DNA from 4 places in the Buttiauxella sp. JUb87 genome. Region 3 is predicted to be linked to each of the others. Evidence: predicted binding sites of a transcription regulator. Region 3 holds the regulator's gene; each other region holds the start of a gene.
The links. Region 3 encodes PurR, which represses purine synthesis genes. Its sites were predicted from a motif close to CANGCAAACGTTTGCNTG; they were not measured.
Positions count from the first base shown of each region.

Region 1 (5,364 bases), on a different contig from region 3:
ATGTTGTGTTTGGCATTAGCCTGTTTGATTTAAATATTGTTGTTAAGCCAGGCTTCTACCTGCTGATAGTCACCACGAAACACAATATTGTCGGCTTTTTTGCTGAGCTGGTAGCGGTACATCGGGTCGTAATACTCTTCGAGCAGCGGCGAAAGCCAGGCCAGATGCCCATCTACTGAACCGGTTTTTCGTTGCTGAACCAGCGCGTCATCCAGCAGCGCGCTGAACTGCGCAAAACGTTCCATCCCTAAACGGCGGCGAATGGCAAACAGGCCGTGATGCAGATATTCGCCGTAGTTAAGCCATGCGGTTTCTTCATCGCTTACCGACAAAAATGCTTCGCTCATTTGCAGGAAATATTCGGTTTTTAGACGCTCTAAACGCTGCTCGAAGGGATCTTCAATCACCACAATCGGTGAGCGTTGCATCTGCTCTCTGAAACACTCCGGGATGTGGCGCGAGCCAATCATTCGGCCTTCATCTTCGACAACCCACGTCACTTCCGCGCCATCACTTTTTTTGAGTAACGTCACTGCGAGGCTATTTTCGAAATTGGTTTGCGAAGGTTGTTCGACAATGGTGCGGCCAAATGACGAACCACGATGGTGTGCCAGCCCTTCAAGATCGACGCCGGTTGGCAGTGAACGGATAAGGATCGTTTTGCCGCCGCCAGTGTTGCCACTGACCAGCACCATCGGCCAGCGCGAGCGGGATTCAATCACGCCCATCGCATAATGGCGCAGCGCTTTATAACCACCTTCAACCAGCGGATAGTCGACACCCGCTTCATACAACCACTGTTGAACCAGGTGGGAACGCAGGCCGCCTCTGGCACAACACAGGTATCCTTGTGGGTTTTGGCGGCATTGTTCCAGCCACTTCTCTAAACGGGCTTCGCGGATATCGCCATGTACCAGACTGTGGCCCAATTCAATCGCGGCTTGTTGACCGTGTTGCTTGTAACAAGTGCCTACCGCGACACGTTCGTCGTCTGACATCAACGGTAAATTTACTGCGGCAGGCATTGTTCCCTGAGCGAATTCAACCGGCGCACGCACGTCGATAAGCGGAATATCGGCGCGCAGCAGATGTTCATAATGTTGAGTATTGGGACGAGCGTTTTGCATGGATAACCTTAAAGCGAGTGAGGCCAGAAACGCTGGGGATTGTGCGCTTTTGCATGCAAAAAAGAAAGGAAGGGGCTGGAATGGCAGGGCGGGTAAGCGCTTAACGCTACCCGCCGCTGTGATTAGAGTTTGCTTTGCGCCCAGGCAATCCCACTGGCGTATTCCACGGGTAACAACGGCACCAGCGCTTCAAGCGTTGCGCCCAGTCTGTCGTTATCGCTGTCATTAAGATTGAGATGGCCGACTTTACGACCTTCACGCACGTCTTTGTCGTACCAGTGTAAATGCACCAACGGCAGTTTCAGCCAGTCGTAATTTAAATCGGTACCGATAAGGTTGATCATTACTGACGGTGAATTAACGACAGGTTGCGGCAACGGCAGATCAACAATGGCGCGCAGATGCAGCTCAAACTGGCTGATAGATGCGCCGTTTTGTGTCCAGTGGCCGCTGTTGTGCACGCGCGGTGCCAGTTCGTTAATCAGCAACCCGGCAGGCGTGACGAAGCACTCCATCGCCATCACGCCGACATAGTTCAGCTCATGCAGAATTGCCGAAAGCATCGCTTCCGCTTGCTGCTGTTGCTCAATGTTTGCCTGCGGGAAAACCACGCTGGTGCGCAGAATACCGTCCTGATGCAGGTTGTGAGTTAGCGGATAAAACACCGTGCTGCCGTCATGCCCGCGTGCGCCAACCAGCGAAACTTCGCCGGAAAAGTTAATGCCTTGCTCAACGATACACTCGCCGTAGCACTCATCGGGCAATTGGCTGGTTTCATCGCTGCGCAAACGCCACTGTCCGCGTCCGTCGTAACCGCCAACGCGACGCTTCACAATCGCCAGTTCGCCAAGGTTGTGGAACACGTCAGCCCATTGGTCGCGGCTGGAAAGCAACTGCCACGGTGCGGTCGCCAGTTCGAGTCTATCGAACAGCTGTTTTTGCGTCAGACGGTCGGCGATAATCGGGAAAACATCGCGGTTCACAAATGCATTGTGGCGCGCCAGTTCGCGGGTGAGGGCGGTTTCAGGCCAGCGCTCAATTTCTGCGGTGATAACACTTTGCGCAAATGGTACGGCTTCAGGTTCAGCGTCAAGACCCACCGGATAAACCGCGATGCCCAGCGGTTCGCCCGCCTGGCGCAGCATTCTGCCTAACTGGCCGTTACCCAACACGCAAACGCGTTTCATGCTTCACCCCGTGGGTCCGGGTTTTCCAGCACTTCGTCGGTCTGGCTTTGACGCCAGTCTGCCAGGCGCTGATTGAGATCTTTATCGTGCAGAGCGAGAATTTGCGCCGCCAGTAAAGCAGCGTTGGCCGCACCGGCTTTGCCGATTGCCAGCGTACCAACCGGAATACCGCGTGGCATTTGAACAATAGAGTAGAGACTGTCGACGCCGCTTAAAGCCGCGCTCTGGACTGGCACACCCAGCACCGGAACCAGGGTTTTCGCCGCGATCATACCCGGTAAATGCGCCGCACCGCCTGCACCTGCAATAATCACCTGATAACCGTTGCTGCTCGCCTGTTCGGCAAAGCTGAAGAGTTTATCGGGAGTGCGGTGTGCGGAAACCACTTCAACGTGGTGTGGGACATTAAGGGCGGTGAGGATTTCTGCGGCAAACTGCATGGTGGCCCAGTCACTTTTGGAACCCATGACAATGGCGATACGCGCCGGGGTCTGGTTGGAGGACATGCGTCTCAAAACTCCTGTGGGTATGCAAACATCACCGAACGTGGCTCGGTCGGTCAGAAGGGCTCAGAGAATAGCATGAACATGCAGCAAGGAAAACGGTTGCGTGGCGATTGTTAACGCCAGAATGTCCTGTTTCCTGACATGATAAAAGTGAGAACGATGCGGAAATAAAATTCCGCACCGGGTAGCGCCTCTGGATACATTACTTTAGCTAAATACTTTTTTGACGGCTGCTAAGTAGCTAAAACCATTAACGGTGTCTGGCTCGAGATAGCTCCCTTCCGTCCATTCGTTCCACGCGTTGATCGTACAAACGGGAAATACCGATTTTTCTGTATCCATAAAGTTCTTAACGTCCTGCAGCGCCTTTTCGAATTCCGCAGGGGAATTATCCGTATACACCGGGAACCAGGGATAGCCAATGTCATCGAAGCAGTCGGTTTGCACCGTTCTGGGGGAAGAATCCCAGCCGACTGTTACGTTGGGGATATAAGGGAGCGCGTGTTGGCTGCTCAGGCGTGCATGTTCTGCTTTGGCGCATTCGCGGATCTCGTTGTAGGGGCAATCAGGAAAATGACCCGGTGTAATATGATGAACCCACACGTAGCTGGTCACGCTGTCAATTCCCAGATACTCAATCACCTTATCAGCATCGATAAGCGTATTTTCGGTTGGTAAGGTTTCTATGCCCCATACCACGGCATTGAGATGCAACTCGCCCAGCCCGCGCGCGCGAATTTTTGCTCGAAAATCCTCCAGCACTCTTTTGGTATTGCTCAGCCCACCCAGGCCTTTAACCAGGCTCATCATCTCGTAAATCGAAAAATAAAATTTCCCGTCTAACTTCCAGTAAGAAGGATGAGTGAAATAGCGTTCAATAATATGCTCGGTTGCATCTATAAATATCTGCTCGGAGACAGCCCCCGTGAGGCGGGTTGGGTAAGGCTGATAACGGGTAGCCGGATGAATCTCCAGCCAGTCATGGTTGGCCCACATAATGGCAAATTTAACATCACTATTGTTGGCGGCGTTTAAATAGCCTTCGTCAAGACAGCGTTCAAGAAATGGCCCCTCCTGGTGCCAGTACCAGTCAAAGATAAAGGCAGAGATCCCGTGCCCGGCGGCTGCGCTAATTTTCTTTTCCATAACCACTGGGTCAGCTTCATCTTCATAACCCCATAGCGGCACTTTGGGTTGCATATGGCCGACAAACCGTGGGGTAGCATTTTTCACCAGTTCCCATTCGGTCCAACCTTTGCCGTGCCATTGCTCTACTTTGGGATCACAGTGGAAATTGGGGAAATAATATGCAGCCACTTCATATTTTCTTTGCATTATCGTCAGTCCTTTTACGTATTAATGATGGTTTTGAATAATATCTGCCTCGGAATTAAACTCATTGCGCTGGTTGCCATGAAAGCAGAGCCAACCGATAACCATACCGACACCGGCCATACATGAGAGGACGGTATATAAAAAAGTTGTTCCCATTTCGAGTAATAAGGGGGTCACAAATGCCAGTAGCCCGCAGGTCAGCCTGGATACCGCAACGATGATGCCCTGCGCCGTTGAGCGTAACATCGTGGGAAATGATTCCTGCGACCATACTTTCATAATGCCTTCAAATGCCAGTCCGGCCCCTGTGCTGGTAAATAACATGGCGCAGAACCAGGAGAACGGTGCAAAGTTAAATAAAACCGGCATAACAAACCCTGCGGTATAGAAAAATGCGCCAACAATAAATCCGGTCATTCTTTTGGGAGTATCAACCAGTTTCATAAAGGCAACCCCAGAGACAATACATACCGGAAGCATTAATAAGCTCCAAAATGAGTGGGTTTCAATCGGTATACCGACGATATTAACGGCAATATATGCACCAAATTGCCCACTGGTGTTAGCCGCCAGGTTAGTCAACATATAGAAAAGACAAAGTGCGATAAACGGAGTGAGATATTTTCTGTTAAATAAATCTTTGAATGAGGCTGTTTGGGCGCGAATCGTTTTTACTCCACAGAGGCGTTCATGGTGTGCGGCCAACCACAGGGGAGATTCAGGGATAAGCGAGCGCAGGATTAATAATGCGATACCAGTAATTCCAATATGGAAGTAAAGAATTTGCGCGCCTAAAATGCCCCAACTGCCGACTACTGAAGCGATGGCCATTGATACGCTTACGCCGCCAGCCCACAAAAGATTAGACAGTCCAATAATTTTCCCGCGATTTTTATCCGTTGCCGCCTCCGAGATGGTCGCCAGAGAAACCGGTAAATCTGCACCTGTCGCCAGACCCAATAAAAGAGTGCCGAGAAGTAAGAGGGGAAATGTTCGACCGAATGCCATTAGCAATGCGCCAACGACAATCATTGCCATTGTGGTGATGAATATTTTTTTTCTGCCGAACATGTCGCCTAAACGGCCGCCGAAAAAAGCCCCCAGGGCAATACAGAGTGTTAATACACCGGAGAAAATACCGATTTGCCCTGCTGTGACGCCAATCGTTTTTGAATAGATAACCAGAGCGGTTCCGCTTGATACAATCGC
Region 1 covers NZ_SNVY01000003.1:203,233-208,596, forward strand. The annotation lists gene mnmH (tRNA 2-selenouridine(34) synthase MnmH) at 30-1,127, opposite strand; gene purK (5-(carboxyamino)imidazole ribonucleotide synthase) at 1,250-2,314, opposite strand; gene purE (5-(carboxyamino)imidazole ribonucleotide mutase) at 2,311-2,820, opposite strand; gene EC843_RS13070 (glycoside hydrolase family 99-like domain-containing protein) at 3,028-4,155, opposite strand; gene EC843_RS13075 (MFS transporter) at 4,177-5,364, opposite strand, start outside.
Region 1: purE (5-(carboxyamino)imidazole ribonucleotide mutase) is a predicted target of PurR. The motif match lies at 2,909-2,926, and genes of this name have one in related genera.

Region 2 (5,364 bases), 1.1 Mb from region 3:
CGTGCGCCAGTTAGTCAACGTGATTGAACAGTGCGTGGCCCTGACTTCCGCTCCGGTTATCAGCGAAGCGTTGGTTCAACAGGCGCTGGAAGGGGAAAACACCGCACTGCCGACTTTTGTCGAAGCGCGTAATCAGTTTGAGCTGAATTACCTGCGCAAATTGCTGCAAATGACCAAGGGAAATGTCACTCAAGCGGCACGCATCGCGGGGCGTAACCGGACAGAATTCTACAAACTACTCTCACGGCATGAACTCGATGCCAATGACTTTAAAGAGTAGTCTGTGGTAGTTTGAGCAATCGACGAAGTGCGGGATGACAGAGAGAATTATGAAAAAAATTGATGCGATTATTAAACCGTTCAAACTGGATGACGTGCGCGAAGCGCTGGCAGAAGTTGGCATCACCGGCATGACGGTCACGGAAGTTAAAGGTTTTGGTCGTCAGAAAGGGCATACCGAACTGTACCGTGGTGCTGAGTACATGGTGGACTTCCTGCCGAAAGTGAAAATTGAAATTGTCGTGACCGACGATATCGTCGATACCTGCGTGGACACCATTATTCGTACCGCGCAAACCGGTAAAATCGGCGATGGTAAAATCTTTGTCTTTGACGTGGCGCGCGTGGTGCGTATCCGTACTGGGGAAGAAGACGACGCCGCGATTTAATCCGCATCGTTTGCCCTCACCCTAACCCTCTCCCTCAGGAGAGGGGATTTTCTTTTCTCCCTCGCCCCTTTGGGGAGAGGGTCGGGGTGAGGGGAAAATCACATCACCTTATGCGGGCCAAAACACTCATAGTTAATTCGGCTCTGCTCAACGCCCAACGTCACTAACTGCTCCGCCGCAAAACGCATAAAGCTCACCGGGCCGCAGAGGTAAAACTGCATATCCGGCGTATTGATTTTGCTCTCCAGTGCAACCAAATCCATCAAGCCTTCGCTATCGAATTTTGACTGTGCACGGCAGTCCGCGCTCGGTGTGCGGTACCACACGTGGCTATCAAAACGTGGCAACTGCGCACCCAGCACATTCACTTCGTCGGCAAACGCATGCACGTCGCCATGCTCTGCGGCGTGGAACCAGTTTACAGGGGCGTGGTGGGCATTTTTCGCCAGCGTATCCAGCATCGCCAGCATCGGGGTCTGGCCGACGCCTGCGGAAATCAACGTCACTGGAGTTTGTGCGTTGACGTCCATAAAGAAATCACCCGCCGGAGCGGCAAGATGCAGTTCATCGCCTACTTGTGCGTGATTGTGCAACCAGCTTGAAACCTGGCCCTGGTCTTCACGTTTCACCGCAATGCGATAGCTTTTACCATCTGGCTTGCGGGTCAGTGAATACTGGCGAATTTCCTGATGCGGGAACCCTTCTGGTTTCAGCCACACGCCGAGGTATTGGCCAGGCTGATAATCCGCGACCGGTTTGCCATCCACGGGTGCAAATTCAAAACTGGTGATAAGCTGGCTTTGCGGCTCTTTTGCCACAATGCGGAAAGCACGCGTGCCTTCCCAGCCGCCATTTTTCGCCGCGTTATCCTGGTAGATTTCCGCTTCACGGTTGATAAACACACCCGCCAGCACGCCATACGCCTTGCCCCACGCATCCAGCACTTCCTGGCCTGGGCTGAACAGCTCATCCAGCGTTGCTAACAGGTGGCCGCCGACGATGTCGTACTGCTCAGGTTTAATCTGGAAACTGGTGTGCTTCTGGGCGATTTTTTCTACCGCAGGCAGTAACACCGCCAGATTTTCAATATTCGTCGCATAAGCACAGATGGCATTAAACAGCGCTTCACGCTGATCGCCATTGCGCTGGTTACTCATATTGAAGATCTCTTTTAGCTCAGGGTTATGGCTGAACATACGATCGTAAAAGTGTGCGGTAAGTTTTGGGCCGGTTGCTGCAAGCAGGGGAATGGTGGATTTCACAACAGCGATAGTCTGGGCATCAAGCATGGTATAGCTCCATTTTCTGACATTAAAATTTAATATTGCATTTAAAATACATCTTATAAAACTCTCCGCTAAAAAAAAAGCACTACATTGTAAATGGATACTGACTGAGTCGATTCGGCTCACAGAACGTGAAATTTATGCATGTTGATGATGAATTAATATCCGCTGAAATAGCTTGCCACTTTCCCCTTCAAACCCTTGCAGGACGCCAAGCCAATCGTTTGCGTAAAAACCTCTGTCAAGGCCTATCACCCAGCACTGTTTCGGTTTACACTGTTGCCCGTCGCCCAAAAGGGCACCCTCGTTGCTGTAAATTTTTACTGTTAGCTGAGTTTAGGAGATGCGGATGTTAAAGCGTGAAATGAACATTGCCGATTATGATGCCCAACTGTGGCAGGCTATGGAGCAAGAAAAAGTACGTCAGGAAGAGCACATTGAACTGATCGCCTCCGAAAACTACACCAGCCCGCGCGTGATGCAGGCTCAGGGTTCTCAGTTAACCAACAAATATGCAGAAGGCTACCCAGGCAAACGCTACTACGGCGGTTGCGAATATGTTGACGTGGTTGAGCAATTGGCTATCGACCGTGCAAAAGAGCTGTTCGGCGCTGATTACGCTAACGTGCAGCCGCACTCAGGTTCACAGGCTAACTTCGCGGTCTACACCACGCTGCTGGAACCAGGCGACACCGTTCTGGGTATGAACCTGGCGCACGGCGGCCACCTGACTCACGGCTCTCCGGTTAACTTCTCCGGCAAGCTGTACAACATCGTTCCTTACGGTATCGATGAATCCGGTCATATCGATTACGCAGATCTGGAAAAACAAGCCAAAGAACACAAACCGAAAATGATCATCGGTGGTTTCTCTGCTTATTCTGGTGTGGTTGACTGGGCAAAAATGCGTGAAATCGCCGACATGGTTGACGCGAAACTGTTCGTTGATATGGCACACGTTGCGGGTCTGATTGCCGCAGGCGTTTACCCGAACCCGGTTCCACATGCTCACGTTGTGACTACCACTACGCACAAAACGCTGGCAGGCCCACGCGGTGGTTTGATCCTCGCTAAAGGCGGCAGCGAAGAGCTGTACAAGAAACTGAACTCTGCAGTATTCCCAGGCGCGCAGGGCGGCCCACTGATGCACGTCATCGCGGGTAAAGCTGTCGCACTGAAAGAAGCGATGGAGCCAGAGTTCAAAACTTACCAGCAGCAAGTGGCTAAAAACGCGAAAGCGATGGTTGCTGTGTTCCTGGAGCGTGGCTACAAAGTGGTGTCTGGCGGTACTGACAACCACCTGTTCCTGCTGGACTTGGTTGATAAAAACCTGACCGGTAAAGAAGCCGATGCTGCATTGGGTCGTGCGAACATCACCGTCAACAAGAACAGCGTACCAAACGATCCGAAGAGCCCGTTTGTGACTTCCGGTATCCGTATCGGTACCCCTGCGGTGACTCGTCGTGGCTTCACTGAAGCTGACGTTCGTGAACTGGCTGGCTGGATGTGTGATGTGCTGGATAGCATCAACGACGAAGCGGTTATCGAACGCACTAAGCAAAAAGTTCTGGATATCTGCGCACGTTTGCCTGTTTACGCATAATCCCAGACTTGTAAGAGTAGGTCGGATAAGCGCAGCGTCATCCGACACAACTGGTGGATGACGCTAACGCTTATCCACCCTACAAAACACATTTATCACCCTTTGTCAGCAATCTGAAAGCCCACATCATGTGGGCTTTGTTGTTTTTAGCGTTACTGCCGATCGCGCGTAATTGCCGAACATTTCTCAGCAATAGTCACGGTATCGCCATTTTTTGTTGCCTGGTTACACTCGTCCATTGGCGACATCGGCGGTGGCGTGTTAACGGTCTGGGCGGCACATCCGCTTAATAATATCCCGCAAAGTATGACTCCTGCTTTGAACATCACTTCACTCCTGATTTGAAAGGCGCGCGGCTATAAAGGGCAAATAACAAATCCTGGTTGGTAGCAGTCTGCCAGGTTTTTCCGTTGTCCACAGAATGGCGAAGTTCTCCGTTGGCGTAGGGATTATTTGTGCTTACCCAGAGGCTGTAACTGTTTTTTCCCGTAGGTTGAGAGGTTGATCCCTGTGAGCTGAAAATCAGCGCATAGCGTTTATGGATATCCAACCCCGTCAGACGCGGCCAGAGGGAGTAAACCGCCGGCCTGGACGGCAGATTAAACGGTGGCAGGGCTGCCGAAAACAGCGTTTGTGCCGGGTTACCTTTGCTATCGAGCAAGACAATCTGAATCCGGAAGTTATCTCCTGGCACCGCATCCACGTAGCGTTCAAACAACCAAAAATCGAGCTTTGGCAGATCGGGCTGTTGCAGGGTGAAGGTCTGCATCAATTGCTGCTCGCCCTGCATGTCTGTCCGTTCGCTGCCCGGCGCAATACTTTCCTGCACGATGTGCATGGCGGGGACTGCCGTGGTGTGCTGATAAACCTCAATTTCAGGCGCGTTAAGGTTCCCTTCGTGGTTTTCAAACTGAACTCGCAGACGACGAGCGCTCATCTCCGGGAACGAAAAGGTACGCTTATCACCGAGGATAAAGCCACGCGTTAACGTGTGCCATGCGCCGCCTTCCTGATAAGCCAGCGCATAATTGCGTATCGCAAACGGTGCAGGCTCTTTAACCACTATCTGGTTAAATTGCGTCAGCTTGCCCAAATCCAGTTCATAGCTGTTTATTCCTGCGGTAATCGTTTTGCCCTGCGCGAGGTTATCAGGCACCGGAATCGTCACGCCAGATTGTTTACTGAAGTGGAGCAGCGCGGTAGCCCCTCCCGCCAGCGGGTAGCTCACAACGCCGAGTTTTTGCTGCCAGCTTTGCCCGCTATAAAGTTCGGTTATCTGCCACTTGCTGCCTGCTTTAAGCCCCAGTGATGCAGGCGTGAGTTGCAAGGTTTGCGGTTTGCTCTGCCAGTTGGTTAGCCCAACATACACGCCGCCTTTATCGTCTTTTCGCACCAGCATCGCTGGGCTATGTTCGCCCGCGTGGTAGAAATTATTCATGGAAACAGGCCGTGCGGCACTGCCATCGGCGGCAACCTTCAGTAAGGCTTTATTTTCCAGCCATGCACTGCGGTCTTCATCGACAAACGGCAGATTATCGCCAACCAGCCAGTGGCCGCCGCCGAGGGCTACCGTGGTGGCAAGGCGCTGTGCGGCTAACTGGCCGTAGCGGTTATTACCCTGAATGATGTACTCCGGCAGGAACATATCGGCATCGTTATAATCGTATAGCGTGCCGTTGCTCCACCAGGAGGCTGCGCTGTTAAAGGCCTGGCGTTCGATACCACTGTAGTTTGCAACGCCCAGCGAAGTATCGCAGGCAGCGCGGCGGCCGTGAGTAAACGCGGCGGGCAGCAGTGGCGCAATGGA
Region 2 covers NZ_SNVY01000001.1:1,721,977-1,727,340, reverse strand. The annotation lists gene glrR (two-component system response regulator GlrR) at 1-280, shown strand, start outside; gene glnB (nitrogen regulatory protein P-II) at 330-668, shown strand; gene hmpA (NO-inducible flavohemoprotein) at 767-1,957, opposite strand; gene glyA (serine hydroxymethyltransferase) at 2,304-3,557, shown strand; gene EC843_RS24525 (hypothetical protein) at 3,710-3,883, opposite strand; gene EC843_RS08065 (hypothetical protein) at 3,883-5,364, opposite strand, start outside.
Region 2: glyA (serine hydroxymethyltransferase) is a predicted target of PurR. The motif match lies at 2,168-2,185, and genes of this name have one in related genera.

Region 3 (5,364 bases):
GCAATCGCCATCACGCAGAATGGAATCAATAGCAGCGTGAGGCTGGCATGGCCGCTGACCGCCACACCCCAGGTACCGAAAATGCTCAGGGTGTAGAGCGCAAGTAACCATGGCAACATTTGCTTGCCTTGCCATTTTTGCAGCGCGCTACGGCAGCCGTAGCCGCCAATCAAGAAGGCGATGGTTTGCGGCACATAACTCAGGCCAATAACCGCCGGGCTATAACCCATATCGTTAAGAATGAATGGCGAACCGGTCAGCCAGGCAAAGAAGCTGGCGGAGCAGGCGGCATAAATCAATACGTTCCCGCTGTACACGCGTGAGCGCAGCAAAGAGGTAAAGCTGACTTTATTATCTTCGGTTTGCGGATGGTGCTGAGTGCGGGGTTTCAGACGTAAAGTCGGGATCATCAGCACCAGCGTGATGGCAAACAGAGTGGCGAAAATCGCCTGCCAGTCAAAGTGAGTCAAAATCCAGCTACCGAGCAGCGGTGCCAACGCCGGAGACAAGCCAACCAGTGGCATAATGGTGGCGAAAATACGGTTAGCGCGATTCGCCGGATAGTAATCGGTCACCAAAGCTTGCCAACTGACGGCCGCAGAACAGACGCCAACCGCCTGAACAAAACGCAGTACCAGTAGCGCGGTGGCGCTTTCAACCCACAGCATGCCAATACAACCGATGGCGAACAGGCTCAAACCCGCCAGTAATACCGGTTTACGACCGAAGTGGTCTGACAATGGACCCCACATCAACTGGGCAAACGCAAAGCCGGCAAGGAACAGACTCAGGCTGGCACTGACGGCAGAGGCGTCGGTCTGTAAATCTTGCTGAATGGCAGCGAAAGCAGGCAGATACATGTCTGTGGCGAGGAACCCCAGCACACTTAATCCGGCCAGCCAGATAAGAAATCCTTTTGATGGTTGCATAATTTTCTCTTGTTTTATCTTGCAGGTTAATCGCCGCGAGAGTGTACGGAGTGCAATTACGCTTGTGAAACGCTAATATTTGTAGGTTGCGTTCAAAAAATTTGTGAGCAAAGAAATGTGGTCAGAATACTCGCTGGAAGTCATCGATGCGGTAGCGCGCAATGGCAGCTTCAGCGGTGCAGCACAAGAGTTGCACCGCGTTCCGTCTGCCATTAGTTATACGGTGCGGCAACTCGAAGATTGGTTAGCCGTTCCGCTATTCGAACGTCGTCATCGGGATGTTGAATTAACCCCTGCTGGCGTCTTTTTTCTCAAAGAAGGCCGCTCTGTTATCAAAAAAATGATGACGACACGGCAACAGTGCCAACAGATCGCCAATGGATGGCGCGGTCACCTGGCGATTGCAGTTGATAACATTGTAAAACCGGAGCGAACGCGGCAACTGGTGCTGGATTTCTATCGCCATTTTCCTGATATCGAATTACGTATCTTTCAGGAAGTGTTCAACGGCGTGTGGGATGCGCTGGCGGATGGACGCGTAGAAGTGGCGATTGGCGCGACTCAGGCGATTCCGGTTGGGGGGCGTTATGCCTTCCGTGATATGGGAACGTTGAGCTGGCGTTGCGTGGTGGCTTCCTCGCACCCACTGGCACAGTGCGACGGGACGTTAAGCGATGATGACCTGCGTGCCTGGCCATCGCTAGTTCTGGAAGATACTTCGCGTTCATTACCAAAACGAATTACCTGGCTGTTAGATAACCAGCGCCGCGTGGTAGTGCCTGATTGGGCGTCCGGTTCGGATTGCTTGAGCGCGGGGTTGTGTATCGGCATGGTGCCGTTACATATTGCCAAACCGTGGGTTGCTTCAGGGAAATGGCGCGAATTAACGCTGGATAATCCATTCCCTGACGCGGCATGTTGCCTGACATGGCAGCAAAACGATGCATCGCCAGCGTTGGCCTGGCTGTTGGATTACTTAGGCGATAGTGACACGATGAATCAGGAGTGGTTACAGGAGCCGCTGTAAGTCTGCTGGATGTCGCTTGCGCGACATCCGACACACACTTAGCGGCGATAATCGCGAAACGGGCCATCAGCCACAGAGCGGCGTTCAATCAGACGCGGGTGAACCTCAATCGACTGCGACTCTTCGCGTTTGTTGACGATTCTATCCAGCAGCATATTAAACGCCGTTTCCCCTAGCGAATCTTTCGGCTGGTGGATGGTGGTCAATGCTGGTGAGAAGTAACGCGCGTTGCGTACGTTGTCGTAACCGATAACGGAAATATCCTGCGGCACGCGCAGCCCCATTTCATCAGCAGCGCAAATAGCACCCATCGCCATAATGTCGCCGCCACAGAATACCGCTGTTGGGCGATGAGACTGGCCGATGATCTGCTGCATGGCGCGGTAACCTGATTCAGGTTCAAAGTCACCCTGAACAATCCAGTTTTCCGGAATGGAAATTCCCGCTTCTTCCAGTGCTTTCATAAAGCCTGCATGGCGGCCGCCACCGGTGTTACGTTCCATTTGCCCGGGAATGGCGCCAATTTCGCGGTGGCCGCGTTCAATCAAATAACGTCCAGCAAGATAACCGCCGTGGAAAGCGTTATCGACCACGGAGTCGGTGAAATCGGCACGAGCCTCGCCCCAGTCCATCACCACCATAGGGATGTGACGGTACTCTTCAAGCATGGTGAGCAATGATTCAGGATATTCAGAGCACATCACTAACAGGCCATCGACACGCTTTTGTGCCATCATCGATAAGTAAGCGCGCTGCTTTTCAAAGTTGTTGTGCGCGTTGCCCAAAATCAGGGTGTAGCCTTTTTCAAAGCAGCTATTTTCCACCGCTTCGATTATCTCGGCGAAATAGGGTGCTTCACTGGAAGTGGCAAGCAGACCAATCGTTTTGGTGTGATTAACTTTCAGGCTTCGTGCTACGGCGCTTGGCGAGTAGTGCAATTCTTTAATTGCTGCCCACACCGCATTGCGCGTTTCTTCCGCCACAAAACGGGTTTTGTTAATCACATGTGATACGGTTGTAGTGGAAACGTTTGCGCGCTTCGCCACGTCCTTGATTGTCGCCATTAAAATTCACTCCGGGCTATATCGTAAACCCTTGATTGCTATTATGTTAAACGTTTGCGTACGCTGACTCCACAGGCAACATGATGGTTGCAGGTATGCCGGGATTGCGACATAAAACGGGAGGAGGGCATTGAATTGACGATACGCAACAAATTAGCGAGGGATTTTGGCCTATCCAGGCGAAAAGTGGAAGAGGGAAAATTGATATCAGATTAAAACCTGGAGGATTTTTATCTCTGGTTGTGGGAAAATCACCCTGACACATCGATTGTATGGATATAAAAGGAGTTTAATGATGAGCACCGATTTGAAATTTTCAATCACGACGACGGTAATTGTTTTGGCTTTGATTGTTTTCGGCGCACTAACTGCCGTACTGCACTGATTTTTACGCTTTGATCAAGATGGGCCGCAAATCGCGGCCCATTTACTTTTGCATTAAGCTGCTAAATTCTTCGCAACAAACGCCCAGTTCACCAGCGCCCAGAAATGCTCAAGGTAGCCAGCACGAGCATTGCGGTAGTCGATGTAGTACGCATGTTCCCACACATCCACAGTCAACAGCGGTTTAGCTGCAGTCGTCAGTGGGGTGCCAGCGTTAGAGGTAGAAACAATCGCTAATGCGCCATCTTCCTGTTTAACCAGCCATGTCCAGCCAGCACCGAAGTTCTTGATAGCAGCATCAGTAAATTGCTGCTTGAACTCAGCGAAGCTACCAAAAGATTTATTGATGGCTTCCAGCAGTTCGCCAGTTGGCTCGCCGCCAGCATTTGGTGCCAGGCAGTTCCAGTAGAAAGTGTGGTTCCAGACCTGAGCGGCGTTGTTAAATACGCCACCTTCGGAAGTACGAACGATCTCTTCGAGGGTTTTACCCTCAAACGCGCTGCCTTTAACCAGATTATTCAGGTTAGTGACATAGGTTTGATGGTGTTTACCGTAATGGTATTCCAGGGTTTCGGCGGAGATATGCGGTGCTAAAGCATCTTTTGCATACGGTAGTGCAGGTAGTTCGAACGACATTGCTAACTCCTTATTATTGTTTACATCTAGACAACACTTTTAGTGCGGGTTTAGGGTAACAAATTGAAAGGGTAAGCAAAAGAGGAACACGCCTGCCCAATGAAGGGCAGGCGCAGATTTTCGACGAATTTTTAACGAATGGTTTTGGAGGTCATGACACGTTTAGCGCCAACATAGTGGCGTTGCCAGTAATCTTCGCTCAAGGAAGTGATTTGGATATCCCTGCCAGAACGTGGAGACTGAATGAACTTACCGTTGCCTACATACACGCCTACGTGATCCGCAGTACCGCGACCTTGTGTACGGAAGAATACCAGGTCACCTGTTTCCAGCTCACCACGATCCACCGAAGAGGCATCACGCAGGTGATACATTTCGTTGGCAGTGCGTGGAATACGGAACTTCACCAAATCTTTATAGGCGTAATAAACCAGACCGCTGCAATCGAAACCGGTACGCGGTGAAGTCCCACCCCAGCGATACGGTTTGCCAATCTGGCCCATCAATTTGTTCATCGCCGTTTTCTGTGCTTTTTGCACCCGGACTTTATGCGCAGCGGCAATCGTCGTTGGTTGCTCTGCTTTGACTTTCACGCAATGCGTTTTATAACCTTTACGAGGTTTACTGCATTTTTCGGTGAGAGCAACAGGCTGGACTTTCGCGAGCTGAGAGGATTTTTTGCGGTCTTTACTGGCAAGATTTTTTGTTTTAGCACTGCTGGAGTTTTTAGCGGTTTTGCTCGTTGAGGCAGTGGTTTCTTTTTTCTTGCTGGTTGTTTTGGAGGTGGTGTTGGTTTTCTTGCTGGCGGTAGTGGTTTTATCTTTACTCTTACTGCTCTTTTCTGTGCTCTTGGTTGTGCTTTTCACAACGTGCGCTTTATGCGCCGCCACGGGACGAGCGTGCTCAGACGCCTGCGTCAATGGTGTATACGGCAAGGTAAATAGCAGAGCACAGAGCGTGATAGAAATTTTTGTTATCCGCGCCACTCGACAATCCCCTGGTTAAAATGAATGCATGATAATTACCATCATGCCCGTGTATGATTTTGCGAAACCCGCCGATTCTAATCTATTAAGTGAGATAAAGTTAACAACCTTTTACCTATCGTCGTGCTGTTTCGTAACCAGTCGCAAAAAAAATCATCAAACTTAAGGTCATAAGGTGATTTATTGATCAGGGATAGGGTTAATTCCTGATTTGCAGCTACCGGAAAAGTGTTATTCTTGAGACATGTTATCCCTCCATCGCGTAGTACACAGAAACCCTGCAAAAATTGGTGTTTTCTGGAGAGGGTATCGATCGCTACAATGGCAGGCTACTGCCG
Region 3 covers NZ_SNVY01000001.1:600,782-606,145, reverse strand. The annotation lists gene punC (purine nucleoside transporter PunC) at 1-929, opposite strand, end outside; gene punR (DNA-binding transcriptional activator PunR) at 1,045-1,956, shown strand; gene purR (HTH-type transcriptional repressor PurR) at 1,995-3,020, opposite strand; gene sodB (superoxide dismutase [Fe]) at 3,459-4,040, opposite strand; gene EC843_RS02730 (C40 family peptidase) at 4,172-5,026, opposite strand.

Region 4 (5,364 bases), on a different contig from region 3:
CTGCCGTATTACCCAGGACTTTGCCAGGCTGCGGCTGCCATGGGGTCACGCCACCGTTGACGCGCTGCGCACGTAAGTCCCATGCCGTATTCGGGCTGTTGAGCGCCATATCGTTTAATTGCAGCATGTCGGCCTGGAAAGGCAGCGGCGCAGCATTAGGGCTGAGATTTAGCGTTCCGTTTTGCAACAGAATTTTGTCGAAGTGCATCGGCTCTGAAAACTGCCGGGAGCTCAGGTCGATATCAATATTTTGCGCCACTAATGTTGCAGGCTGGCCTTTGCGACCGAAAGTCACTTTCGTCAGCGTGAGGTGCGTGGGCGAAGCCAGGCGATGACTCATCTTTTCAAAAGAGAAATTGTAATCGCTCTTTTCATTGACCCAACTGCTAACCTGGGTGGCTCCCCAACGAGTTTGCAGCAAAAAATAGGCAGCTATTAGCGCAACAAATATGACGACCAATAACGCAGTGATCAGCTTTCCGAGAAATTTCATTGTCTTCCATCCCATGAAGTTTCGGTATGGGTGTTATGCCCCATTTACCGTTATAGCTCAAGGATGGGATTGTCAGGAGGGGTAACACGCGCTGGTGACAACAAATCACCAGCGCGTGAGGTACATCAATTTTTCTCAGGCGGGAAAATGAGGTTTAACACGATAGCGGTGATACCACCGGCCGCAATCCCGGAAGAGAGCAGCGTTTTCAACCAGTCAGGTGCAAATTGTAAAATTAACGGTTGTTGAGACACGCCCATCCCGACCGCCAGAGACAGCGCGATAATCATAATCGCACGGCGATTCAGTGGTTCGCGGGAAACAATACGCACACCAGAAGCGGCAATAGTGCCAAACATCACGATCGTCGCGCCGCCTAATACCGGCTCAGGAATGTGCTGGACAAACCCGCTTACTGCCGGGAACAAGCCGAGAACGATCAACATCAGTGCGACGACAAAACCGACGTAGCGGCTGGCAACGCCGGTAAGCTGAATCACGCCGTTGTTCTGGCCGAAGCAGGAGTTAGGGAAGGTATTGAATACCGCAGAAACACAGGAGTTCAGGCCATTAGCCAACACGCCACCTTTCAGGCGCTTCATATATAGAGGACCTGAAACTGGCTGCTCAGAAACGTCAGAAGTCGCGGTAATATCGCCAATGGTTTCCAGTGAGGTCACCATAAAGACCAGCATCAGCGGGATTAGCAGATTCCAGTCAATGCCCAGGCCGTAATACAACGGCGTTGGCACCATAATCAGTTCGGTGTTGGTTGACGGGGCAACATTCGGCAGCATGCCCATCGCCCAGGCCAGCGCATAACCCACTGCCATGGCGATAACCAGAGAAGCCACGCGCAAGTAAGCGTTGCGCTGGCGGTTTAGCAGAATGATGACCAGCAGCACAGCACCTGCCAGCAGCAGATTTTTTGGTGCGCCAAAGGTATGGTCGCTCATCGCGGCATAGCCACCGCCGATAGACGTCAGGCCAACCTGAATAAGAGAAAGGCCGATAATCATCACCACCACACCTGAAACCAGCGGGGTGATGATGCGGCGAGCCAGATGCAGGAAGCGCGATAACAGCATTTCGGTGCAGCTTGCGAGCATTAATGTGCCAAACAGGGCGGCCATCATGGTCGGAACATCGGCCCCGCCATTTTTCAATGCCATACCGCCCATAATTAACGGTGAAACAAAGTTAAAACTGGTGCCCTGAATAGACAGAAGCCCAGAGCCCACCGGGCCCCAGGCTTTAATCTGAATAATCGATGCCACGCCGGAGGCGAACAACGACATACTGATAATATGTTGGGTATCTTCGGCTGGAAGTCCCAGAGCCTGGCAAATCAACATCGCCGGTGTGATCACCGCAACAAACATCGCTAATAAGTGCTGACCGGCAGCAAAAAGAGTCTGTGGGAGAGGGGGTCTGTCCTCGAGGCGGTAAATCAATTCACTGGAACGAGCCTGAGCAACCGATTGCGCACCTTCAGACTCAACAGCATTAACAGACATCAGAAATTATCCCTTGCCGAAAAAACGGTGATTTTAACGGACTGGATGGTAAAAGCAAACGTTTGCTAACAATGTTTCTTAAGATAAAAATCACATATACCGAGCTTTTTATATAACTTTCGACTCTTTTTTGGTTAAAATCCGGCTACTGATTTTTCTAGAACCTGAAATTCCAGTGAAGGATAAATTAAAGCGTCTGTGAGAAATATGCGCAAACAGGAGCAATTCTATGTTTTATCTCGACACCCTTTCTACCCTTGTTGCTGCGACTCTCGTGTTGTTACTGGGCCGAAAAATGGTCCATACCATACCGCTATTAAAAAAATACACTATCCCTGAACCTGTAGCGGGTGGGTTGTTAATCGCCCTGGCCTTACTGGTGCTCAAAAAAAGCGTCGGCTGGGAATTTGAATTTGATATGAGTCTGAAAGACCCATTGATGCTGGCTTTCTTTGCCACCATCGGTCTGAATGCCAACCTTTCCAGCTTGCGTGCAGGCGGCAAAGTTGTCGGTATTTTCCTGATCGTGGTAGTAGGTTTGCTGGTGATGCAAAACGCCATCGGTATTGGTATGGCGAGCCTGTTAGGTCTTGACCCGTTAATGGGCTTACTGGCAGGTTCCATTACCCTGTCTGGTGGCCACGGTACCGGTGCGGCGTGGAGTAAATTATTTAGCGAGCGTTATGGTTTCCAGAACGCCACCGAAGTTGCGATGGCTTGCGCAACATTTGGTTTGGTACTGGGTGGTTTGATTGGCGGGCCGGTGGCGCGTTACCTGGTCAAACACTCATCCACACCTGATGGCACGCCAGAAGATAGCGTAGATCCAACGGCCTTCGAAAAACCTGCGGTTGGGCGCATGATCACCTCTATGGTGCTGATTGAAACTATCGCGATGATTGCTATCTGCCTTACTACTGGCAAGTTTGTAGCGCATCTTATTCAAGGCACCAGCTTTGAATTACCGACGTTCGTTTGTGTGCTATTTATTGGGGTTATCCTAAGCAATACACTCTCACTGCTCGGCTTCTATCGGGTATTTGAACGCGCGGTTTCCGTGCTGGGGAACGTTTGTTTGTCTCTGTTCCTCGCTATGGCGCTGATGAGCCTGAAGCTGTGGGAACTGGCGTCACTGGCGTTGCCAATGTTGGCAATTCTGACGGTGCAAACCATCTTTATGGCGCTATATGCGATTTTCGTGACGTATCGCTTGATGGGTAAAAACTATGATGCAGCGGTACTTGCCGCGGGCCATTGTGGTTTTGGCCTTGGGGCAACACCAACGGCTATCGCCAATATGCAGGCGATTACCGAGCGTTTTGGCCCGTCACACATGGCGTTTCTGGTGGTTCCGATGGTTGGCGCGTTCTTTATTGATATCGTCAACGCGATAGTCATCAAGCTGTACCTGATGCTGCCAATCTTTGGCTAAGCAATCAGGCGTTTGAATAGCGTTCCGTTTCAGGCATCCAGCGTTCGATGAGCGCGGTTGCCTGTTGCGGATAGCGTTCATGGATATGGCGTGCAAGGCGCTGCACTTCAGGAATCATCGCCTGGTCGCGCAGTAAATCTGCCACTTTAAACTCGGCATTCCCTGTCTGACGCGTACCGAGTAATTCCCCCGGCCCACGAATTTCCAAATCTTTTTGTGCAATCACAAAACCATCGTTGCTGTCGCGCAGCACCTGTAAACGCAGTTGCGCAGTTTTTGACAGCGGCGATTTGTACAGCAACACACAATGGGATGCAACGGCCCCACGTCCCACACGGCCGCGCAGTTGGTGGAGTTGTGCAAGCCCGAGGCGCTCAGGGTTTTCGATAATCATCAGGCTGGCATTTGGGACATCAACGCCCACTTCAATGACCGTTGTAGCGACTAAAAGATGAATCGACCCTTCTTTGAAAGCCTGCATAACGGCCTGCTTTTCTTGCGGCTTCATGCGCCCATGGACCAGGCCAATATTCAGATTCGGCAGGGCAGTTTTTAGCTCGTCCCATGTCACTTCTGCAGCCTGTGCTTCCAGTAATTCCGACTCTTCAATCAGCGTACAAACCCAGTATGCCTGTCGGCCTTCATCACTACATGCCCCACGTACACGGTCGATAATATCGTTGCGGCGCGAGTCAGGAATGGCAACCGTGGTGACTGGCGTACGGCCTGGTGGCAGTTCGTCGATTGTCGACGTGTCCAGATCGGCATAGGCTGTCATCGCGAGGGTTCGTGGGATTGGCGTCGCAGTCATAATGAGTTGATGCGGATGGAATCCCTGGATCTGGCCTTTTTCCCACAGCGCCAGGCGCTGATGGACGCCAAAGCGATGCTGTTCATCAATGATGACCAGTGCGAGTTGAGAGAATTGCACCTGTTCCTGGAAAATTGCATGCGTTCCCACCACCATCGACACTTGTCCGCTGGCGATGGCATCTTGTTGGGCGATTCGCGCTTTACCTTTTTGCTTACCGGCAAGCCAGCCCACCTCAATACCCAATGGCGCAAACCACTGGCGGAAATTATTGGCGTGCTGCTCGGCGAGCAATTCCGTCGGTGCCATCAAGCCAACTTGTTTGCCATGCGCAATCGCCCGCAATGCGACAAGTGCTGCAACCAGCGTTTTGCCCGAACCCACATCGCCTTGCACCAGACGCATCATCGGCACATCCAGCGCCATATCATGTTCAATTTCTGCCACCACTCGTTCTTGCGCACCCGTTGGTTTAAACGGAAGGGCAGCCAGCAGTTGGTTTTTTAATTCATCATGATTATGCAGGGGCAATGCATGATAACGCTGAGCACCCGCCCGGAGTGCGAGCATGCTGAGGTTATGCGCCAGTAATTCTTCAAGGATTAAGCGCTGCTGAGCAGGGTGCTTCCCGGTTTCCAGATCGGCTAACTGCATGGTCGGTGGCGGGCGATGCAAAGTACGCAATGCTTCCGGGAGGCTCATCATCCCCTTGCTCAAATCCGCCGGGAGTAATTCGGTGATAGCGCAGGTATCCAGCAACTCCAGTGCCTGGTCGGTCAGTTTGCGCAGAGTCGCCTGGCGAATGCCTTCCGTCGTGGGGTAAACCGGCGTCAGAGTTTCCTGCAATTCAGGGGTACTGAGATCGCCCTGAACGCGGTATTCCGGATGAATCATCTCCGCGCCGTGCGTCCCGCGCTTTGCTTCGCCATAAGCGAGCACACGTTTACCGGTTGCGAGGCTGTTTTTCATCGCCGCATTGAAGTTGAAAAACCGCATGGTCAGGATGCCGGTGCCGTCAGAAATCTGGCAGGTCATCATGCGGCGGCGACCAAAACTGATATTGCAGTTCAGCACTTCACCTTCCACCGTGGCATGAGTGCCCGGCATCAGG
Region 4 covers NZ_SNVY01000011.1:90,918-96,281, reverse strand. The annotation lists gene EC843_RS22230 (AsmA family protein) at 1-493, opposite strand, end outside; gene EC843_RS22225 (uracil-xanthine permease family protein) at 619-2,010, opposite strand; gene gltS (sodium/glutamate symporter) at 2,240-3,442, shown strand; gene recG (ATP-dependent DNA helicase RecG) at 3,447-5,364, opposite strand, start outside.
Region 4: gltS (sodium/glutamate symporter) is a predicted target of PurR. The motif match lies at 2,062-2,079, and genes of this name have one in related genera.